3 regions of the Alloalcanivorax sp. C16-2 genome follow, and region 1 is predicted to be linked to each of the others. Evidence: predicted binding sites of a transcription regulator. Region 1 holds the regulator's gene; each other region holds the start of a gene.

Region 1 (3,222 bases):
TGGTGGCCGCCGACGCCGGTCGCATCGAGATCAACGGCAACGACATCACCCACCTGCCCATGCACGGTCGCGCCCAGCGCGGCATCGGCTACCTGCCCCAGGAGGCGAGCATCTTCCGCCGCCTGACCGTGGAGCAGAACATCATGGCGATCCTGGAAACCCGCAAGAACCTGTCCAACGAAGAGCGCAAGGAGCGCCTGGAGAACCTGCTCCAGGAGTTCCATATCGACCACATTCGCGACTCCATGGGCATGAGCCTGTCCGGCGGCGAGCGGCGGCGCGCGGAAATCGCCCGCGGCCTGGCCACGGACCCGGATTTCATCCTGCTCGACGAACCCTTCGCCGGGGTCGACCCGATCTCCGTGAACGATATCAAAGGCATCATCCGCCACCTCAAGGATCGCGGCATCGGCGTGCTGATCACCGACCACAATGTGCGGGAAACTCTGGACATCTGCGACACGGCCTATATTGTCAGTACCGGGCACATCATCGCCGAGGGCGATTCGTCCTCCATCCTGGGTAACCAGCAGGTTCGGGATGTCTACCTTGGGGCGGACTTCCGGCTCTGAGAGCCGGCTCCCCGCCCTACACCCTCCTCCCCCAAAACGCAATACCTGGCATGATTATTGCTTAATCTGATTTGATGCTGCTATGCTGCCGGTCTTCGCGAGAACAATGACCTCACAGGCAGCATGAAACCCACCCTACAACTGCAAATCGGCCAGCAGCTCACCATGACGCCCCAGCTGCAACAGGCGATCCGCCTGCTGCAACTGTCGACGCTGGACCTGCGCATGGAGATCCAGCAGGCGGTGGAAAACAACCCGCTGCTGGAGCTGGAGGACGGCGCCGAGGACTTCTCCGCCGATGATTCGGACGGCGACGCCGACGGCGATCTCGACCTGGAGCGCGATGACGCCCTCGATGACCTGGTCGAGGGCCAGGTGGAAACCGACAGTGACTGGGACGACCTCTACGTGGGCCAGAGCAGCGCCGGTTCCAGCGGTGAAGGTGACGACGCCGATGCCTGGCAGCAGCGCCACGCCAACCCGGTAACCCTGCTTGAGCACCTGGAATGGCAGCTCAACCTGACCCCGATGAGCGACCGCGACCGGGTGATCGCGCAGATCATTCTCGAAGCCCTGGACGAACGCGGTTACGTAACGGTATCCCTGGCCGACCTGCTGACCACCGCGGAAACCCAGATCAACGACCCGGACGACCCGGTGGAAGAGGACGAGGTGGTGGCCGTGCTGCACCGGCTGCAGCAATTCGATCCGGTGGGCGTGGCCAGCCGCGACCTGGCCGAGTGTCTGGGCGTGCAATTGGCACAATTGCCGGGGGACACCGAACACCTGGGCACCGCCCGGGCCATCCTCGACCATCAGGAACTGCTTGAGAAACACGACTACGCCGGCCTGCGCCGCACCCTCGGCGTGGGCGAGGCGGACCTGGTCGCGGCCCTGGCGGTGCTGCGTACCCTGGACCCCGCGCCCGGGCAACAGATCGGTGGCGAAGAGGTGGATTACGCCGTGCCCGACGTGGTGGTGCGCGCCCATCGCGGCGGCTGGCGGGTGGAACTCAACGAGGAAGTGCTGCCCAAGGTCAACCTGCATGCCCAGTACGCCCACATGGCCCGCCAGGTAGGCGGTGAAGACGGCCAGTACCTGCGTAACTGCATGCAGGAAGCCAAGTGGTTCCTGAAAAGCCTGCAAAGCCGCAACGACACCCTGCTCAAGGTGGCCAGCCGCATCGTCGAGGTCCAGCAGGACTTCTTCAACTACGGCGAGGAGGCCATGAAACCGCTGGTCCTGGCCGACATCGCCGAGGCGGTGGAAATGCACGAATCCACCATCAGCCGGGTCACCAACCAAAAATTCATGCTGACTCCCCGGGGCGTGTTCGAACTTAAGTACTTCTTTTCCAGCCATGTGGACACGGACGGCGGCGGTGAGTGTTCCTCCACGGCCATTCGTGCCATCATTAAGAAGCTGGTCGCCGCCGAGAACCCTCGCAAGCCGCTCAGCGACAACAAGCTGGCGAACCTGCTCAACGACCAGGGTATCAAGGTGGCGCGCCGCACCGTCGCCAAGTACCGAGAGGCGATGCGAATCCCGTCCTCCAGCGCGCGTAAGCGACTGGTTTGAACGGTAAAAAAGGACATCTCTTTCAATAGAGAGAAGGAGCCAGCTATGCAAATCAACCTCAGTGGCCACCACCTGGATATCACCGACGCCCTGCGTGACTATGTGGACGAGAAATTCTCCAAACTGGAACGCCACTCCGACCAGATCACCAGCATCCAGGTGATCCTGTCGCCGGAGCCCAAGTCCCACAAGGCGGAATCCACCATCCACATTTCCGGTGCCGACCTGTTCGCCACCGCCCACGCGGACGACATGTACGCGGCCATTGACGCCCTGACCAGCAAGCTGGACCGGCAAATCCTCAAACACAAGGAAAAGACCGTGGGCCGTAAGCACGGCCACTAGGTCCGACCCGACAGACCCTGACTATGCGAGTACGTGAACTGCTCACCGAAGACCGCACCTACGACGAGGTAGCGGTTACCAGCAAAAAACGGTTGCTCGATCAGATCGCCCAGCTGGCCGCGGCCAGCTGTGGTGGTCTTAACGAGCAAGAAGTCTTCGACGCCCTGGTGGCCCGGGAAAAACTGGGTTCCACCGGCATCGGCGAGGGCATCGCCATCCCCCATTGCCGGCTCGGCCACTGCGACGCCGCCGTGGGGCTGCTGTTGAAATTGGCGGAGCCGGTGGACTTCGATGCCGTGGATGGCCGCCCGGTGGATCTTGTGTTCGTGCTCCTGGTGCCCGAACAGAACCCGGAACAGCATCTCAAGACGCTCAGCCACCTGGCCAACCTGTTCAACGACGACGACTATCGTGACGATCTGCGCCATGCCAGGGGCAGCCACCATCTTTACCAGACGGCGGTGGAGTCGGAAGCGGAAATACGCCTGGCCTCCTGATCACACCGGAACCGTCGCGCCTTATGAAACTGACCATCCTCAGCGGTCGCTCCGGCTCGGGCAAGACCACCGCCCTGCAAGCGCTGGAAGACCATGGCTATTACTGCGTGGACAACCTGCCCCTTGGCCTGTTGCCTACCCTCGCCGCCCAACTCCAGAATGAGGAACACGCCCTGGAACGGGTCGCCGTGGGCGTGGACGCGCGCAACCTGCCACGCCAGTTGCTGGCC
Region 2 (3,222 bases), on a different contig from region 1:
CAGGGCCTGGGCCAGGTCCTGACGGCTGGCGGGACCGCCCAGGCACAGGCGCACCGCCTCCGGCGGCTTGCCATTGACGGCGAAGGCGTCGCTGACCACCACGTTGATGTTCTGGGCGCGCAGCCGGGCGGCGAACGCCACCCGGCTCCAGGCCTCGGGCATCTTCAACCACACATGGAACGCCTCCGGATGAGAGCGGTAATCGGCGCCGGCGAGAATCTCGGTGACCAGCGCCTGGCGGGCCTGGGATTCCTGGCGGGTCAGCGACAGCGCCAGATCGGCGGTGCCGTCCTGCACCCAGCAGGAGGCCAGCGCGGCGGTGATCGGCGAGGCCATCACGGTGGTGGCACGCAGGGTCACCGTGAGCCGGGACCGCACCCGGGCCGAGGGCAACGCCAGGTAGGCCACGCGCAGCCCGGCCCCCAGGGATTTACTGAATCCGCACAGATAGTAGGTCAGCTCCGGCACCAGGCTGGCCAGGGCCGGCGGTCGGTGGCTGGGCAGCAAACCATAGGCGTCGTCCTCGATGATCGGCAGGTTGTGCTTGCGGGCGATCTGCGCCACCCGGTGGCGGCGTTCCTCGCTGAGCGTCACCGCCGCCGGGTTGAGCAGCACCGGGTTGCAGTACAGCGCCTTGGGGTGGTGTTCGGCGCACAACCGCGCCAGCGCGTCCGGGTCGAAACCGTCGTCATCCAGCGGCAACCCCACCAGGCGGATGCCGAGCTGGCCGGCGATGGCGCGCAGACCCGGATAGGTCAGGGACTCGCACAGCACCACGTCGCCGGGCCGCGCCAGGCTGCCGAGCACCGCCAGCAGCGCGCTCTGCACCCCCGGGCACACCAGCACCCGGTCCTCGCTGACGCGCAGGGGCCGGCGTTGCAGCCAGGCCACCGCCGCGTCCCGGTCCTCGGCGGACCCACCGAACTCCTGGTAACGCATCAGCGGCTGCAGATCCGGCCCCAGGGCTCGCAGGCCCGCTTCCATGCGCTCTCGCAGCAGCGGGTCGCGAGGCTCCGGCGGCAGATTCATGGTCATGTCCACGGCGCGGGCGGCGCTGGCGCTACGCCGGCTGAGCCGGCCCGGCTGGCAGACAAAGGACCCCTGCCCCACCCGCGAGTAGATCAACCCGCGCCGCTGGGCCTCGTTGTAGGCCCGCGACACGGTGGCGTAGTTGAGGTTAAGCGCCGCCGCCAGGTCACGCAGCGGCGGCAGTCGTTCACCCACGGTAAGCCGACCGGCCAGGATATCGTCGCCGATGGCGTCGGCGATGCGCAGGTAGACCGCCTTGCCGCCGGTTTTGAGTTGCGGCCGCCAGCCGTCCTTTTTCGCACTATCGATGGTCATGCTCTGCACCAGGGTTGTTCACCGGCGCCGGGGGATGTCCGGCGCCGCGTACCGCTTTGATTGGTCGCCGGCCCGAGGCGCCGTCCGCATACCCCGGCCAAACGCCGCCCATTGGGCCACAACAGCCCAAACCAATCAATCAATTTAATACTTGATTGGCATCTTGATTGCAGTTGTTTGAGTGCCCGATCCCGGGCCATGCGCCGGCGCCCCGCGCCGGTGCGCGACATACGACATACGCAGAGGGAGGCGGCTATGCCCACCGTAGAAAAAGCAGCGCATCAAAAAGGCGATTTCTTCGTCGACTACGAAGAGAAGGTGTTCGAGGACGTCAAGGCGGAACCCGGCGAGAAGGCGCTGGTAACCTTCCATACCGTGGCGTTCGAAGGCTCCATTGGCCTGGTCAACATGCTTCAGGCGACGCGCCTGCTGCGCAAGGGGTTTGATACCTCGGTGCTGCTGTACGGCCCCGGTGTCACCCTGGGCTTGCAGCGGGGTTTCCCGACCCTGGGCGACGAGGCCTTCCCGGGCCATCTGGCGGTCAACAACCAGCTCACCAAATTCATGGGCGAAGGCGGCAAGGTGTATGCCTGCCGGTTCGCGTTGCAGGCTCTTTACGGCCATGGCGAGCCATCATTGATTGAGGGGATAACACCAATCAATCCTCTGGACGTGCTCGACCTGGTGCTGCTGCACCGCCGGGACAACGCCTTCATCCTCGACACCTGGACCCTGTAAGGAGGGCGCCATGAGCGAGGCAAGGATGGTACGGGCGGCGGCGGCGCAAATCGCGCCGGATCTGGAGACCGCCGGCGGCACCCTGGACAAGGTCCGCGAGTGGATCGACGACGCCGCCGAACAGGGTGTGCAATTGCTCGTTTTCCCCGAAACCCTGGTGCCCTACTACCCCTACTTCTCGTTCGTGCGCCCCCCGGCGCTCTCCGGCCCGGACCATCTCGCCCTGTACCAGCGGGCGGTGACGGTGCCGGGCCGGGAGATCGACCGGGTCGCCGAGCGCGCCCGCCACCACGGCATGGTGGTGGTGCTGGGCGTCAACGAACGGGACCGGGGCACGCTCTACAACACCCAGGTGGTGTTGGACGGCGACGGTCGGCTGTTGCTCAAACGTCGCAAGATCACCCCCACCTACCACGAACGCATGATCTGGGGTCAGGGCGACGCCAGTGGCCTGCAAGTGGTGGACAGCGCCGTGGGCCGGATTGGCGCGCTGGCCTGCTGGGAGCATTACAACCCGCTGGCCCGCTACGCGCTGATGACCCAGCACGAGGAAATCCACTGCGCCCAGTTTCCCGGCTCCATGGTGGGGCCGGTGTTCGCCGATCAGATCGAGGCGGCCATGCGCCATCACGCCGCCGAGTCCGGCTGCTTCGTGGTCAACGCCACCGGCTGGCTGGAGGACCACCAGATCAGCGCCATCACCGACGACCCGGCCCAACAAAAGGCCCTGCGCGGCGGTTGCATGACGATGATCGTGTCGCCGGAGGGCAAGGTGCTGGGCGAGCCGGTCACCGAGGGCGAGGGGCTGTGCGTGGCGGACCTGGACATGGCCCTGATTCTCAAGCGCAAGCGGATGATGGATTCCGTGGGGCATTACGCCCGCCCGGAATTACTGAGTCTGCTGATCGACCGCCGTCCGGCGGCCCCCGTTCATGACCTGAACGATTTGCACGACCTTCACGGCCCGCGCGGCGACGCCGCCGGGGCCTCCATCGGGAGCGATGAGCATGAGCAGCAAGAGTACCCGCTTCAATCAGCGGCTCATCAATGAGCTGCAGACCCGGGGCGTGCGGCTGAGCGATCCGGCCGCCGGCGCCCCCAGCCGGCGTGGCGGCGCCGGCCCCTCCGACCACAAGGCGG
Region 3 (3,222 bases), on a different contig from region 1:
TGAAGTCCACCGGCATCGCCGACAGCGCGCTGTTCGGTCCGGAGCCGGAGTTCTTCGTATTCGATTCCGTGCAGTGGAAGTCCGACATGTCCGGCTCCATGTACAGCATCTACTCCGAGGAAGCGGCCTGGGTGTCCGCCGATGAGTTCGAGAAGAACAACATCGGTCACCGTCCCGGCGTGAAAGGCGGCTACTTCCCGGTTCCCCCGGTGGACAGCCTGCACGACCTGCGTGGCGCCATGTGCGCGGCCATGGAGCAGATGGGTCTGGAAATCGAAGTGCACCACCACGAAGTGGGCACCGCCGGCCAGTGCGAGATCGGTGTGGGCGCCAACACCCTCACCAAGAAAGCCGACGAAGTGCAGATCCTCAAGTACTGCGTGCACAACGTGGCCCACGCCTACGGCAAAACCGCCACTTTCATGCCCAAGCCGCTGATCGGTGACAACGGCTCCGGTATGCACGTGCACATGTCCCTGGCCAAAGACGGCAAGAACCTGTTCGCCGGTGACGAGTACGCGGGCCTGTCCGAGGAAGCGCTGTTCTACATCGGCGGTGTGATCAAGCACGCCCGCGCGCTGAACGCCTTCACCAACGGCTCCACCAACTCCTACAAACGTCTGGTGCCCGGCTTCGAAGCCCCGGTAATGCTGGCGTACTCCGCCCGTAACCGCTCCGCTTCCATCCGCATTCCGTGGGTGAGCAACCCGAAAGCGCGTCGCATCGAGACCCGCTTCCCGGACCCGTCCGCCAACCCGTACCTGTGCTTCGCCGCGCTGATGATGGCCGGCCTGGACGGCATCAAGAACAAGATCCACCCGGGCGACGCCATGGACAAGGATCTGTACGACCTGCCGGCCGAGGAAGCCAAGGACATCCCGACCGTGGCGCATACCCTGACCATGGCGCTGGACGCCCTGGAAGCGGATCAGGACTTCCTGACCCAGGGCGACGTGTTCACCAAGGACATGCTGGAAGGCTACATCGAGCTCAAGCGCGAAGAGATCGAGCGCCTGAACATGACCCCGCACCCGGTCGAGTTCGATATGTACTACAGCTGCTAAGGGTTCGCCCCGAGGCACCACGAAAAACCCCGCTCCGGCGGGGTTTTTTGGTTTATCGCGCTTTGACGGAAAGTCGCGCCCCGACTGGAGCGAGACTTTCCGTCAAAGCGCGATGAACCATTTTTTTGTGGCGGGGGCCCTTTTTTCGGGGGTGGGCAGGCCGCAGAATCGGGGCATCGTCTTATTCGGGGGAATGCCATGAAAACCTGGCCGCTGCTGTTGATCCTGCTGCCGCTGGCGGCGCTGGCCCAGACCGACACGGACGCCGCGCCGTCCGCGGGCATCTACCGGGTAGTGGATGAGAACGGCAATGTGGTGTTTACCGATAACCCGCCGGAAAACAGCGGCGCCGAGCCGGTGAGCGTCGGCCCCACCAACACCATGGACAGCCCCCGGCCCCGGGAGGACGCCATTCCGCGCGCCCCGGACGACGACCGGGCGAGCGACCCGCGGCGTGGGCCGGACGCCACGGACTTCAACGGTTACCGGAGTCTCACCATCGTCAGCCCCGCCAACCAGGCCACGGTGCGCCTTCCCCAGGATAACCCGGTGACGATAGAAGTGCGGGTGGAGCCGCGTCCGCCGGAGGGCCATCGGGTGGAGTTGATCGACAATGGCACGCCGGTGCAGGGCCTCTCCCTGGACTTTCCCGACCCGGGCACCCATTCCCTGCGCGCGGTGATCAAGGATTCCCAGGGGCGGATCCTGATCACTTCCGATCCGATCACCCTCTATGTGCACCGGGTCAGTGCCGCCGACGGCGCTGGCGCCGGCGGTGGGCTGCCGTCCGTGGGCGGCGCCGCGCAACGGGGGGGCGCCGCCGCCGCCGGAGGCAGCGCCAAGGGCGGGAGTGCCGCGCAACGGGGCGCCGCCGGTGCCCTGGGAGCGCCGGCGACGCGCGCCACGCGCTGATAATTCGCACCAAATCGGTGCATTCCCCGCCTCTTCTTTCTACACTGCACCGAGACGACCCGCCGGGTCGCCCGTTCCCGGGGCCTTCGAGCCCCATGACGGGTGGCCTGATAATTGCTTATGCCCTGTTATGGGCCGAATGATGAATTCAGACACGGTGCTGCAGAAACGATTGCTCGACCACCTCCGCACGGCGGTGATGATGCTCGACGACGACCTGCGCGTGCGCTACCTCAATCCGGCGGCGGAAATGCTGCTGTCCACCAGCGCCGCCCGCGTACTCGGGCAGCGGCTGCCGGATTACTTCTTCGACGACGAGGAAGCCCGGTCCGCACTGAAACAGTGCATCGAGGAGGGGCATCCCTTCACCCGCCGGGAGGCCAAGCTCAATGTGGCGCCCGGCCAGCAGGCGGTGGTCGACTACAGCGTCAGTCCGATCCATGAACCGGGCCAGGCCATGGCGCTGTTGATTGAAATGCAGTCCCTGGACCGGCTGCTGCGCATTACCCGGGAGGAGGGGCTGATCCATGCCCATCAGGCCACCCGGGCCCTGGTGCGAGGCGTGGCCCATGAGATCAAGAATCCGCTGGGGGGCATCCGCGGTGCCGCCCAGTTGCTGGAGCGGGCCCTGCCGGACCCGGAACTGGCGGAGTACACCCGGGTGATCATCGATGAGGCGGACCGCCTGCGCTCGGTGGCGGATCGCATGCTGGGGCCGCGCAAGCCGCCGGCCTTCGCGCCGGTGAACGTGCATGAATGCCTGGAGCACGTGCGCCAGCTACTGCTCGCCGAATACCCGGAAGGGGTGGCCCTGGTGCGCGATTACGACGTCAGCCTGCCGGATGTCACCGCCGACCGGGATCAACTGATCCAGGTGCTGCTCAATCTGATGCGCAACGCCATGCAGGCGCTGCTGGAAGCGGGCACCGAGAACGCCCGGGTGGTGATGCGCACCCGCGTGCTGCGCCAGTTCACCATCGGCGCCCAGCGCCACCGGCTGGTGCTGCGCGTGGACATCGAGGACAACGGTCCGGGGATTCCCAAGGACCTGCAGGAAACAATTTTCTATCCCATGGTCAGCGGCCGTGCCAATGGCTCCGGGCTGGGCCTGTCCATCGCCCAGTCGATCATCAGTCAGCACCAGGGTCTGATTGAGTGCGAGAGCGAACCCGGGCGAACCCTGTTCAGCCTGCTGCTGCCCATGGAACCGCTGGACACAACGGAGAGCAATGGATCATGACGGCTA

What was found. The regulator sigma-54, encoded in region 1, starts transcription at its own class of promoters, with help from an activator protein. The targets are predictions, from matches to a motif close to TGGCACNNNNNTTGCTNT.
Region 2: a site for sigma-54 is predicted at 1,501-1,518, ahead of ACLD02_RS14180 (MSMEG_0572/Sll0783 family nitrogen starvation response protein). Genes of this name have one in related genera too.
Region 3: a site for sigma-54 is predicted at 2,080-2,097, ahead of glnL (nitrogen regulation protein NR(II)). Genes of this name have one in related genera too.

Annotation. Positions count from the first base shown of each region.
Region 1 covers NZ_JBKFTL010000002.1:621,733-624,954, forward strand. The annotation lists gene lptB (LPS export ABC transporter ATP-binding protein) at 1-572, shown strand, start outside; gene ACLD02_RS13135 (RNA polymerase factor sigma-54) at 696-2,150, shown strand; gene hpf (ribosome hibernation-promoting factor, HPF/YfiA family) at 2,196-2,495, shown strand; gene ptsN (PTS IIA-like nitrogen regulatory protein PtsN) at 2,519-2,992, shown strand; gene rapZ (RNase adapter RapZ) at 3,016-3,222, shown strand, end outside.
Region 2 covers NZ_JBKFTL010000003.1:114,633-117,854, reverse strand. The annotation lists gene ACLD02_RS14185 (PLP-dependent aminotransferase family protein) at 1-1,344, opposite strand, end outside; gene ACLD02_RS14180 (MSMEG_0572/Sll0783 family nitrogen starvation response protein) at 1,600-2,082, shown strand; gene ACLD02_RS14175 (Nit6803 family nitrilase) at 2,093-3,133, shown strand; gene ACLD02_RS14170 (MSMEG_0568 family radical SAM protein) at 3,090-3,222, shown strand, end outside.
Region 3 covers NZ_JBKFTL010000004.1:142,391-145,612, reverse strand. The annotation lists gene glnA (glutamate--ammonia ligase) at 1-1,064, shown strand, start outside; gene ACLD02_RS15965 (DUF4124 domain-containing protein) at 1,263-1,976, shown strand; gene glnL (nitrogen regulation protein NR(II)) at 2,107-3,216, shown strand; gene ntrC (nitrogen regulation protein NR(I)) at 3,213-3,222, shown strand, end outside.